One region of the Arthrobacter sp. K5 genome, then DNA from elsewhere that is predicted to be linked to it. Evidence: riboswitches for the same ligand, from Rfam matches in the RefSeq annotation. Region 1 holds a riboswitch; the other holds the start of a gene.

Region 1 (4,420 bases):
CACCGCCGCTATCTCGACCGGCAGTTCGCCGCTGCGGGCGCGGACCAGCAGGTCGTTGAGGCAGTGACCATACTTGGACACCATCACCAGGATCCGCTGCTTGCGGTCATGGCGCTCGAGGCGCCAGTCCATGGTCCATTGTCCGGCCAGCGGCGCGAAGCGGTCCCGGAGCTGTTCGACGGCGGCGGCGTCACCCGTCGAGGCGAAGTGGACCCTCATGAAGAAGTGCCCCGCGTTCCGGTCGCCGAACTGTTTGAGGTCAACGATGTAGCACTCCTGCTTGAGCAGGAAGTCCGCCACCGACTGGACGATTCCCAGGGAATCGGGGCAATGGAAGGTCAGCACAAACTCCCCGCCGGCTCCGGGCGCCTGATCCGCCAATGAGGGCTTTTCCTCTGTCCTGATCATCCCTTGACGCTTTCCTTCTCCTCGAGACGCCGGCCCGCATGGTCGCGGGCGGCGGTCTCCTCGGACTGCAGTTCATCCTGGAAGGCTGCATAGCGGGCCAGGTGCGCGGGCCGGCGGCGCAGAACCAGCCAGGCCGCACCGAGCAGGACGAACCAGACGGGTGTGACCAGCAGCGCGGTCAGGGTGTCGGGCTGGGTGGTCAGGGTCCACAGCACGAAGGCGAAGAAGGCGAAGACCACCCACACCATGGGGATGCCGCCGGGCATCTTGAACCTGGAGGCGGTGTGCAGGTGCGGGCGACGGCGTCGGAAGGCGATGTAGCTGGCGAGGATGATCGACCAGACGAAGACGAAGCAGACAGCCGAAACGGTGGTGACCATGTCGAACGCCTTGCCGATGTCCTGGCCCGCGTACATGAGCACCACTCCGGAGAGCAGCAGCACACAGGACAGGAACAGGGCGTTATTGGGTACCTTGCGGCGGGACAGGCTGCCGAAGACGGCCGGCGCGTCGCCTTCCTGCGCCAGGCCGTAGACCATGCGGGAGGTGGAGTAGATGCCGGAGTTGGCCGAGGACATGGCCGAGGTCAGCACCACGAGGTTAACCACCGTGGCGGCGGCCCCGAGTCCGGCCAGCGAGAACATCGCAATGAACGGGCTGTGGCCGGCGGCGAACTGGGTCCACGGCGTGACGGACATCAGGATGATGAGGGCGCCCACGTAGAAAAGCAGCACGCGCACCGGGATGGAGTTGATGGCTTTGGGAAGGTTCTTTTCCGGGTTCTTGGCCTCCGCAGCCGTGGTGCCCACCAGTTCAATGCCCACAAAGGCGAACACGGCGATCTGGAAACCGGCCACAAATCCCATGAACTCGTTGGGGAAGAAGCCGCCATGGCTCCACAGGTTCGTAAAGGTGGCGGGCCCGGCGTCGGACTGGAAACCGGTGAAGATCATGAACAGGCCCACGACGATCAGCGCGGCGATGGCGATGATCTTGATCAGCGCGAACCAGAATTCGGTTTCACCGAATGCCTTGACTGTGGTGAGGTTCAGCAGCAGCAGGATGGCAACGGTGGCCAGGCCCGGGATCCAGAGGGGCAGTCCCGGCCAGAGTTCCTTCGAGTAGCCGGCGATGGCGATGACGTCCGCGATTCCGGTAATCACCCAGCAGAACCAGTAGGTCCATCCCGTGAAGAACCCCGCCCACGGGCCCAGCAGGTCGGCGGCGAAATCGCTGAAGGACTTGTAGTTCAGGTTGCTCAGCAGCAGCTCGCCCATGGCCCGCATGACGAAAAACAGCATGAAGCCGATGATCATGTATACGAAGATCACGGACGGCCCGGCCGCGGAAATGGTCTTGCCGGAGCCCATGAACAGGCCCGTGCCAATGGCGCCGCCGATGGCGATGAGCTGGATGTGCCGGTTGCTCAGCTGCCGCTCCAGGCGGGGAGCCTCACCGGCCGTGGAGGCAGGAGGATGAATCGTCATTAGGAACTCCATCGTTCAAGTGGCCCTGAATGGCCACACTGATTCGGTTCCTCCCCGCTCTGTATGGGACCTGAGAGATTCCGCGGACATGGTCTTCCGCTTGCACCGTCGGTGAGACAGGACGCGCCTGCCTACTTTCCAGAGTTGCCTCGCCGCGGCGGTACGTGGGCCTGAGAGTTTCCTGGGGAGGGTTTGCTCCTACGGCGCCTGCTGAACGTACCGGCAGGGCTCTCCCGCCGCAGATCGTAAGCATTTTCAATTATGTCGAGAAAAAATGTATGCATACCGGCAGCGGCCGCCTTGCCGGCACGTGCCGGTCAGCGCAGCCCGCCGGCCACCGGTTCAGTGTGGTCTCGGTCACGAAGAATTGTCAAACGGCGGTTGGCCCGGCCGCCTTGCCGGGCCGCAGAGGGAAACGTGGGGACACCCACGGATGGCTCCGATTTGGTCTGGGCCGGATTGTCCGGTATCTTATGATCCGAATCACCCACATCTTCATAGCCTTTCGAACCGTGGCGGGAGAGTCCTCCCAGTCATTCACCGGGCAGGCGCCGTAGGAGCAAATCCTCCCCAGGAATCTCTCAGGCCCCCGTACCGCCGCGGCTAGGCAACTCTGGAAAGCAGCCAAACCTTGTTTGGCTCACCGACGGTGCAAGCGGAGAACCACGTCCGCGGAATCTCTCAGGTCCAATACAGAGCGGGGAGGAACCCAAACCATGCCGTGCCACACGTGGCAGGCCAAACCTGGAGTTCCTCATGACGATTCAATCGCTTCCATCAACCTTTGCCGACCGGCATATCGGCGCCCGCCGCCAGGCCGATATCGACACCATGCTCAAGAACATCGGCTATGACTCGGTCGATGGCCTCGTTGATACCGCCGTCCCGGCGTCCATCCGCCAAGAGAACCCCCTGCTGCTCACCGCTGCGCTGAGCGAAGTTGAGGTCTTGGCCGAGCTTCGCCGCCTGGCCGCCAAAAACAAGACCGCCGTCCAGATGATCGGCCAGGGCTACTACGACACCGTGACGCCCCCGGTGATCCGCCGCAACGTCCTCGAAGCCCCCGCCTGGTACACCGCATACACCCCGTACCAGCCGGAGATCTCGCAGGGCCGGCTGGAAGCGCTGCTGAACTTCCAGACCATGGTGCAGGACCTGACTGCGCTGCCGGTCGCCAACGCTTCCCTGCTGGATGAGGCCACCGCCGTGGCGGAGGCCGTGCTGCTGATGCGCCGGGCCAACAAGAAGAACGACGGCAAGACCGTTCTGGATGCCGACTGCCTTCCCCAGACCATCGCCATCGTGCAGGGCCGGGCCGAAGCACTCGGCTTCGAGATTGAAATTGCGGACCTGTCCCAGGGACTTCCCGACGGCGACATCAACGGCGTCGTCCTCCAGCAGCCCGGCGTTTCGGGCCGCGTGTGGGACCAGTCCGGCGTTATCGCCGCCGCCAAGGAGCGCGGCGCGCTGGTCACGGTGGCCGCTGACCTGCTTGCCCTGACACTCATCACGCCTCCGGGCGAGCAGGGTGCGGACATCGCCGTCGGAACCGCCCAGCGCTTCGGGGTGCCGCTGTTCTTCGGCGGCCCCCACGCTGCCTACATGGCGGTGCGCACCGGCATGGAGCGCACGCTTCCGGGCCGCATCGTTGGCGTCTCCAAGGACAACGCCGGCGCCTCCGCCTACCGCCTGGCGCTGCAGACCCGCGAGCAGCACATCCGCCGCGAGAAGGCCACGTCCAACATCTGCACGGCGCAGGCGCTGCTGGCCATCGTGTCGTCCTTCTACGCCGTCTACCACGGCCCCGACGGCCTGAAGGCAATCGCCGAGACCGTTCACAACAACGCCCGCGTCCTCGCCACCGCGCTCAGGGCGGCAGGCCGCGAACTCGTCAGCGATTCCTTCTTCGATACCCTCACCGTCCGCGTGCCGGGCAAAGCCACCAAGGTCATCACGGCGGCAGAGGCCCGCGGCATCAACCTGCGCCTCATCGACGCGGACACCGTGGGCGTCTCCATTGATGAAACGACGACGGCGGCAACACTTTCCGCTGTAGCCGTCGCCTTCGGCGCCGGACCGGTAGGGGACGCAGCGGGCTTTGAACTTCCCGAGGCAGTGCTGCGCACCTCCGACTACCTGCAGCACCCGGTGTTCAACACGCACCGCTCGGAAACCCAGCTGCTGCGCTACATCCGCAAGCTCTCCGACCGCGACCTGGCGCTGGACCGCACCATGATCCCGCTGGGCTCCTGCACCATGAAGCTCAACGCCACCACCGAGATGGAAGCCATCTCCTGGCCGGAGTTCGCCTCGATCCACCCGTTCGCCCCGGATTCCCAGACCGCAGGCTGGCGGGAACTGATTGATGGCCTGGAGGCGGACCTCGCCGAGATCACCGGCTACGACCAGGTCTCCATCCAGCCGAACGCCGGCTCGCAGGGCGAGCTCGCCGGGCTGCTGGCCATCCGCGGCTACCACCTGTCCCGCGGCGACGACCAGCGCAACGTCTGCCTGATCCCTGCCTC
Region 2 (4,420 bases), 630 kb from region 1:
GCCGGCCGGCGGGACAAGCCAGGAGCCGATCGCAGCGGGCAGCCCCGGAGTAATTCTCCGGGGCTGCCCGTTTCTGTGCCGGCTACTTCGCGGGCGGGATGCGGCGAAGTACGACGGCGGCGAGCACCGAGGCTCCTGCCATCAGTACCAGCGCGATCGCCGCGGTGATGTGGACGCCGGAATCGAAGGCGGCCCGGGCGGCCGCCGTGAGCCCCTCGGCCAGCGGAGCCGGCAGCGACCCGGCGAGCTCCATGGCACCGGCCAGGGTCTCCCTGGCCTGGTCCGCCGACTCTGCCGGGACTGCGTGGGCAACGGTCTCCGGGAGGGCGAGATGCTGCTGGTATGACGCGGTCAGGATGGACCCCAGGAGGGCTGTCCCGAGGAGTGAGCCCACTTCGTAGCCGGTCTCCGATATGGCCGCCGCTGCGCCGGATTTTTCGGCCGGCACGGCGCCCAGTATCAGATCGTTCGAGATGGTCTCGGCAGAACCCACGCCCAGCGCCAGGACGAGGAGGGCGACCAGCAGCGCGGTGGGCCCGGCGTCGTGATCCCCGAACGCCACGATGCAGTAGCCGGCGGCGCTCAGCGCCAGTCCGGCGGCCACCACAAAGCCCGGCCGGACCTTCCGGACCAGCGGAACCACGAGCAAACCCGCCACCACGGTGGCCGTCAGGGCCGGCAGCATGGCGGTGCCCGACTCTGACGGTGACATGCCTTCGAGCAGCTGCAGGTGCTGGGCCAGAAACAGGATGAAGCCGTTGTAGGAGAACAGCGCCAGGATGTTTGCCGTGATCGCTGTGCTGAACACGCGGTTGCTGAACAGTGACATATCCAGCAGTGGGGACATGTCCAGGAGCGGGGACGTGAGGGCGTGCTGGCGGCGGACAAACAGGAGTCCCATGGCCAGGCCAAACGCCAGAACCCCGAACGGCGTCACGCCGGGTCCATGGGTGGCCAGTTCCTTGATGCCGTAGACCACCGGCACCATGGCCAGCATTGACAGCACCACGCTGGCCAGGTCCACGCGGCCGGGATTCGGATCCTTGGATTCCGGAATGAGGAAGCGACCCAGCACCAGTGGCGGCAGCATGATGGGCACGGCCACGAGCAGGACGGCGCCCCACCAGAAGTGCTCCACCAGCCAGCCGCCAAAGATCGGTCCCAGCGCTGCGCCGCCGGAGAACCCCGCAGCCCAGATGGCCACGGCCAGCCTCCGCCTGCCCGGCTCCCGGAAGATGTTGCGGATCAGTGACAGCGTGGACGGCATGAGCATGGCGCCGAAGAATCCGAGGGCCGCGCGGCCGGCAATGAGCCATTCGGCACTCGGGGCGAAGGCCGACGCCGCGGAGACCGCAGCGAAGCCGGAAATGCCGACCAGCAGCAGCCGGCGGCGCCCGATCCTGTCGCCGAGGCTGCCCATGGCAACAAGGAGTCCGGCGAGGACCAGGGCGTAGGCATCCACCACCCACAAAAGCTGTACGCCCGAGGGGTCGAGGCTGCGGGCGATTGCGGGAAGGGCGAACGTCAGCGCAGTGTTGTCCACGGCCACCAGGAGGACCGGGAACATGAGCAGGGCCAGGGCGAACCAGTCGCGCGCGCCACCGCGGGCCTGCTCTGCGGACGTGTTCTCCGGGCGAAGGGTTGAGTGCAGGGTCATGAAATAACTATACCGTCCAGACGGTATAGTTATAAACCCGGGGTCGGAACCGGGCATGATGGGAGCCATGCCCAGAAAACCGGTCGCCCGCGGCGCAGTGCTCGATGCGTTTGAATCCCTCCTGATCGAGGTGGGGGAGCGCGCCGCCACCCTTGATGCCGTGGCAGCCCGCGCAGGCGTGTCCAAGGGCGGGCTCCTGTACCACTTTCCGAACAAGGAAGCGCTGATCGGCGTCCTGCTGGACCGCCTCGACGAGTACGCGGAAGCGGATGCCCTTGCCATGGCTGCGGCTGCGGAGGGTGCGGCCGCCTACTTCATCAAATCGTCCGTCTGGGCGGACACTCCGCTGGACCGTGCCATCGTGGCCGCGACGAGGCTTGCCGAGGTGGCGCACGAGGAGACGCGGCGCCGGTTTGCCCACATCCAGCAGAGGTGGCTTGATGAGATCGCCCGCGACGTCGGGCCAGGCTTGGCCAAGGCCGTCCTGTATATGGGCGACGGCCTCTATTTCAACGCCATGCTGTCCATCGGGCCGGCTGCGTCGCCCGCCGAGACGGCGGCCGACGTCGAAAGCCTCCTGGCCGCACTTGAGCGGCTCAGGGGGTAGGTGGGCTTCCCCGGGGTTGCCCGCCGTCGGGGGTGTGCCAGCCCACGCCGCCACAGTTTGCAGACGCGATCCCGGCGTAGGACAATAGCCTCTGTGACAGCTGTCACCGCTCAATTGAATAAGCCTTTGATCTGCGGCGGGAGAGTCCTGCAAGTAGGTACAAGCAGGCGCCGTAGGAGCAAAACCTCCCCAGGAATCTCTCAGGCCCATGTACCGCCGCGGCAAGGCAACTCTGGAAAGCAGCAGGCTGCCCGCTGGAAATGTTCCGCCTTCGCGCGGACAGTTCAGGGCACGCTGTGCTCACCGACGGTGCAAGCGGAGCTGTGCGAAAGCGCAGCATCGCGGAAACTCTCAGGTCCAATACAGAGCGGGGAGGAACCCGAATCAATGTGGCGTACCCTGCGTCGCCTTAGTTATGGAGTTCCTTTTGACCGTTAATTCAGCCTCCTCGTCCTTCGTCGACCGGCATATTGGCGCCCGCCGCCAGGCCGACGTCGAAGCCATGCTCAAGGCCGTCGGCTACGACACCGTCGACGCGCTGGTTGATACGGCAGTGCCCAACGACATCCGCCAGGATTCAGCGCTGCAGCTCGCGCCGGCCCTGAGCGAAGTGGAAGCACTCGCGGAACTCCGGAAGCTCGCGGCCAAGAACAAGACCGCCGTGCAGATGATCGGCCAGGGCTACTACGACACCGTGACGCCCCCGGTGATCCGCCGCAACGTCCTTGAGGCACCCGCCTGGTACACCGCGTACACCCCGTACCAGCCGGAGATCTCGCAGGGCCGGCTGGAAGCGCTGCTGAATTTCCAGACCATGGTCCAGGACCTGGTGGGCCTGCCCATCGCCAACGCCTCGCTGCTGGATGAAGCCACGGCCGTGGCCGAGGCCGTGCTGCTGATGCGCCGGGCCAACAAGAACAAGACCGCCCACGACGGCAAGACTGTCCTGGACGCGGACTGCCTGCCGCAGACGATTGCCATCGTCAAGGGCCGCGCCGAAGCCCTCGGTTTCGAGGTGGAGGTGGCGGACCTGTCCCAGGGGCTTCCCGACGGCGACATCAACGGCGTTGTCCTCCAGCAGCCTGGTGTCTCCGGCCGCGTCTTCGACCACAGTGAGGTCATCGCCGCCGCCAAGGAGCGCGGCGCGCTGGTCACGGTGGCCGCTGACCTGCTTGCCCTGACCCTGATCACGCCTCCTGGCGAGCAGGGCGCGGATATCGCCGTCGGCTCCGCCCAGCGCCTGGGCGTTCCGCTGTTCTTCGGCGGGCCGCACGCCGCCTACATGGCCGTGCAGAAGGGGCTGGAACGCTCCCTGCCCGGCCGCCTGGTGGGCGTCTCCAAGGACAACGCCGGCGTCCCCGCCTACCGCCTGGCGCTGCAGACCCGCGAGCAGCACATCCGCCGCGAGAAGGCCACGTCCAACATCTGCACGGCGCAGGCGCTGCTGGCCATCGTTGCCTCCATGTACGCCGTTTACCACGGACCGGAGGGCCTGAAGGCGATCGCCGAAACCGCCCACGGCCACGCCAGGACCCTGGCCGCATCACTCCAGGCCGCCGGCCTGGACGTCCTGCACACGAGCTTCTTCGACACCGTGACGGTTTCCGTCCCGGGCAAGGCCGCCGGCATCATCGCCGCCGCCGAGAAGAAGGGCATCAACCTCCGCAGCATCGATGCTGACACCGTTGGCATCTCCACTGATGAGACAACGACGCCGGCCATCGTGGCCGACCTCCTCGCCGCCTTCGGTGCCGGGGCAGTGGAGGCGACTGACGGCTTCGCCCTGGATGCCGCCGTCGAGCGTTCCTCCGCGTACCTGCAGCACCCGGTGTTCAACACGCACCGTTCCGAGACCCAGCTGCTGCGTTACATCCGCAAGCTCTCCGACCGCGACCTGGCGCTGGACCGCACCATGATCCCGCTGGGCTCCTGCACCATGAAGCTGAACGCCACCGCCGAGATGGAAGCCATCTCCTGGCCGGAGTTCGCCTCGATCCACCCGTTCGCCCCGGATTCCCAGACCGCAGGCTGGCGGGAACTGATTGATGGCCTGGAGGCGGACCTCGCCGAGATCACCGGCTACGACCAGGTCTCCATCCAGCCGAACGCCGGCTCGCAGGGTGAGCTCGCCGGGCTGCTGGCCATCCGCGGCTACC

Evidence for each region. A riboswitch is a leader RNA that binds a small molecule or an ion and turns the genes downstream of it on or off. The one in region 1 is predicted to bind glycine.
Region 2: it holds a riboswitch for glycine, as region 1 does, so the genes downstream of both, gcvP (aminomethyl-transferring glycine dehydrogenase) here and gcvP (aminomethyl-transferring glycine dehydrogenase) in region 1, are expected to answer to the same signal.

What each region holds. Positions count from the first base shown of each region.
Region 1 covers NZ_CP159279.1:3,436,977-3,441,396, reverse strand. The annotation lists gene purU (formyltetrahydrofolate deformylase) at 1-408, opposite strand, end outside; gene cycA (D-serine/D-alanine/glycine transporter) at 405-1,895, opposite strand; glycine riboswitch at 2,044-2,141, opposite strand; glycine riboswitch at 2,402-2,502, shown strand; gene gcvP (aminomethyl-transferring glycine dehydrogenase) at 2,652-4,420, shown strand, end outside.
Region 2 covers NZ_CP159279.1:4,071,368-4,075,787, forward strand. The annotation lists gene ABRP34_RS18575 (DNA starvation/stationary phase protection protein) at 1-1, shown strand, start outside; gene ABRP34_RS18580 (MFS transporter) at 83-1,657, opposite strand; gene ABRP34_RS18585 (TetR/AcrR family transcriptional regulator) at 1,725-2,264, shown strand; glycine riboswitch at 2,392-2,490, shown strand; gene gcvP (aminomethyl-transferring glycine dehydrogenase) at 2,692-4,420, shown strand, end outside.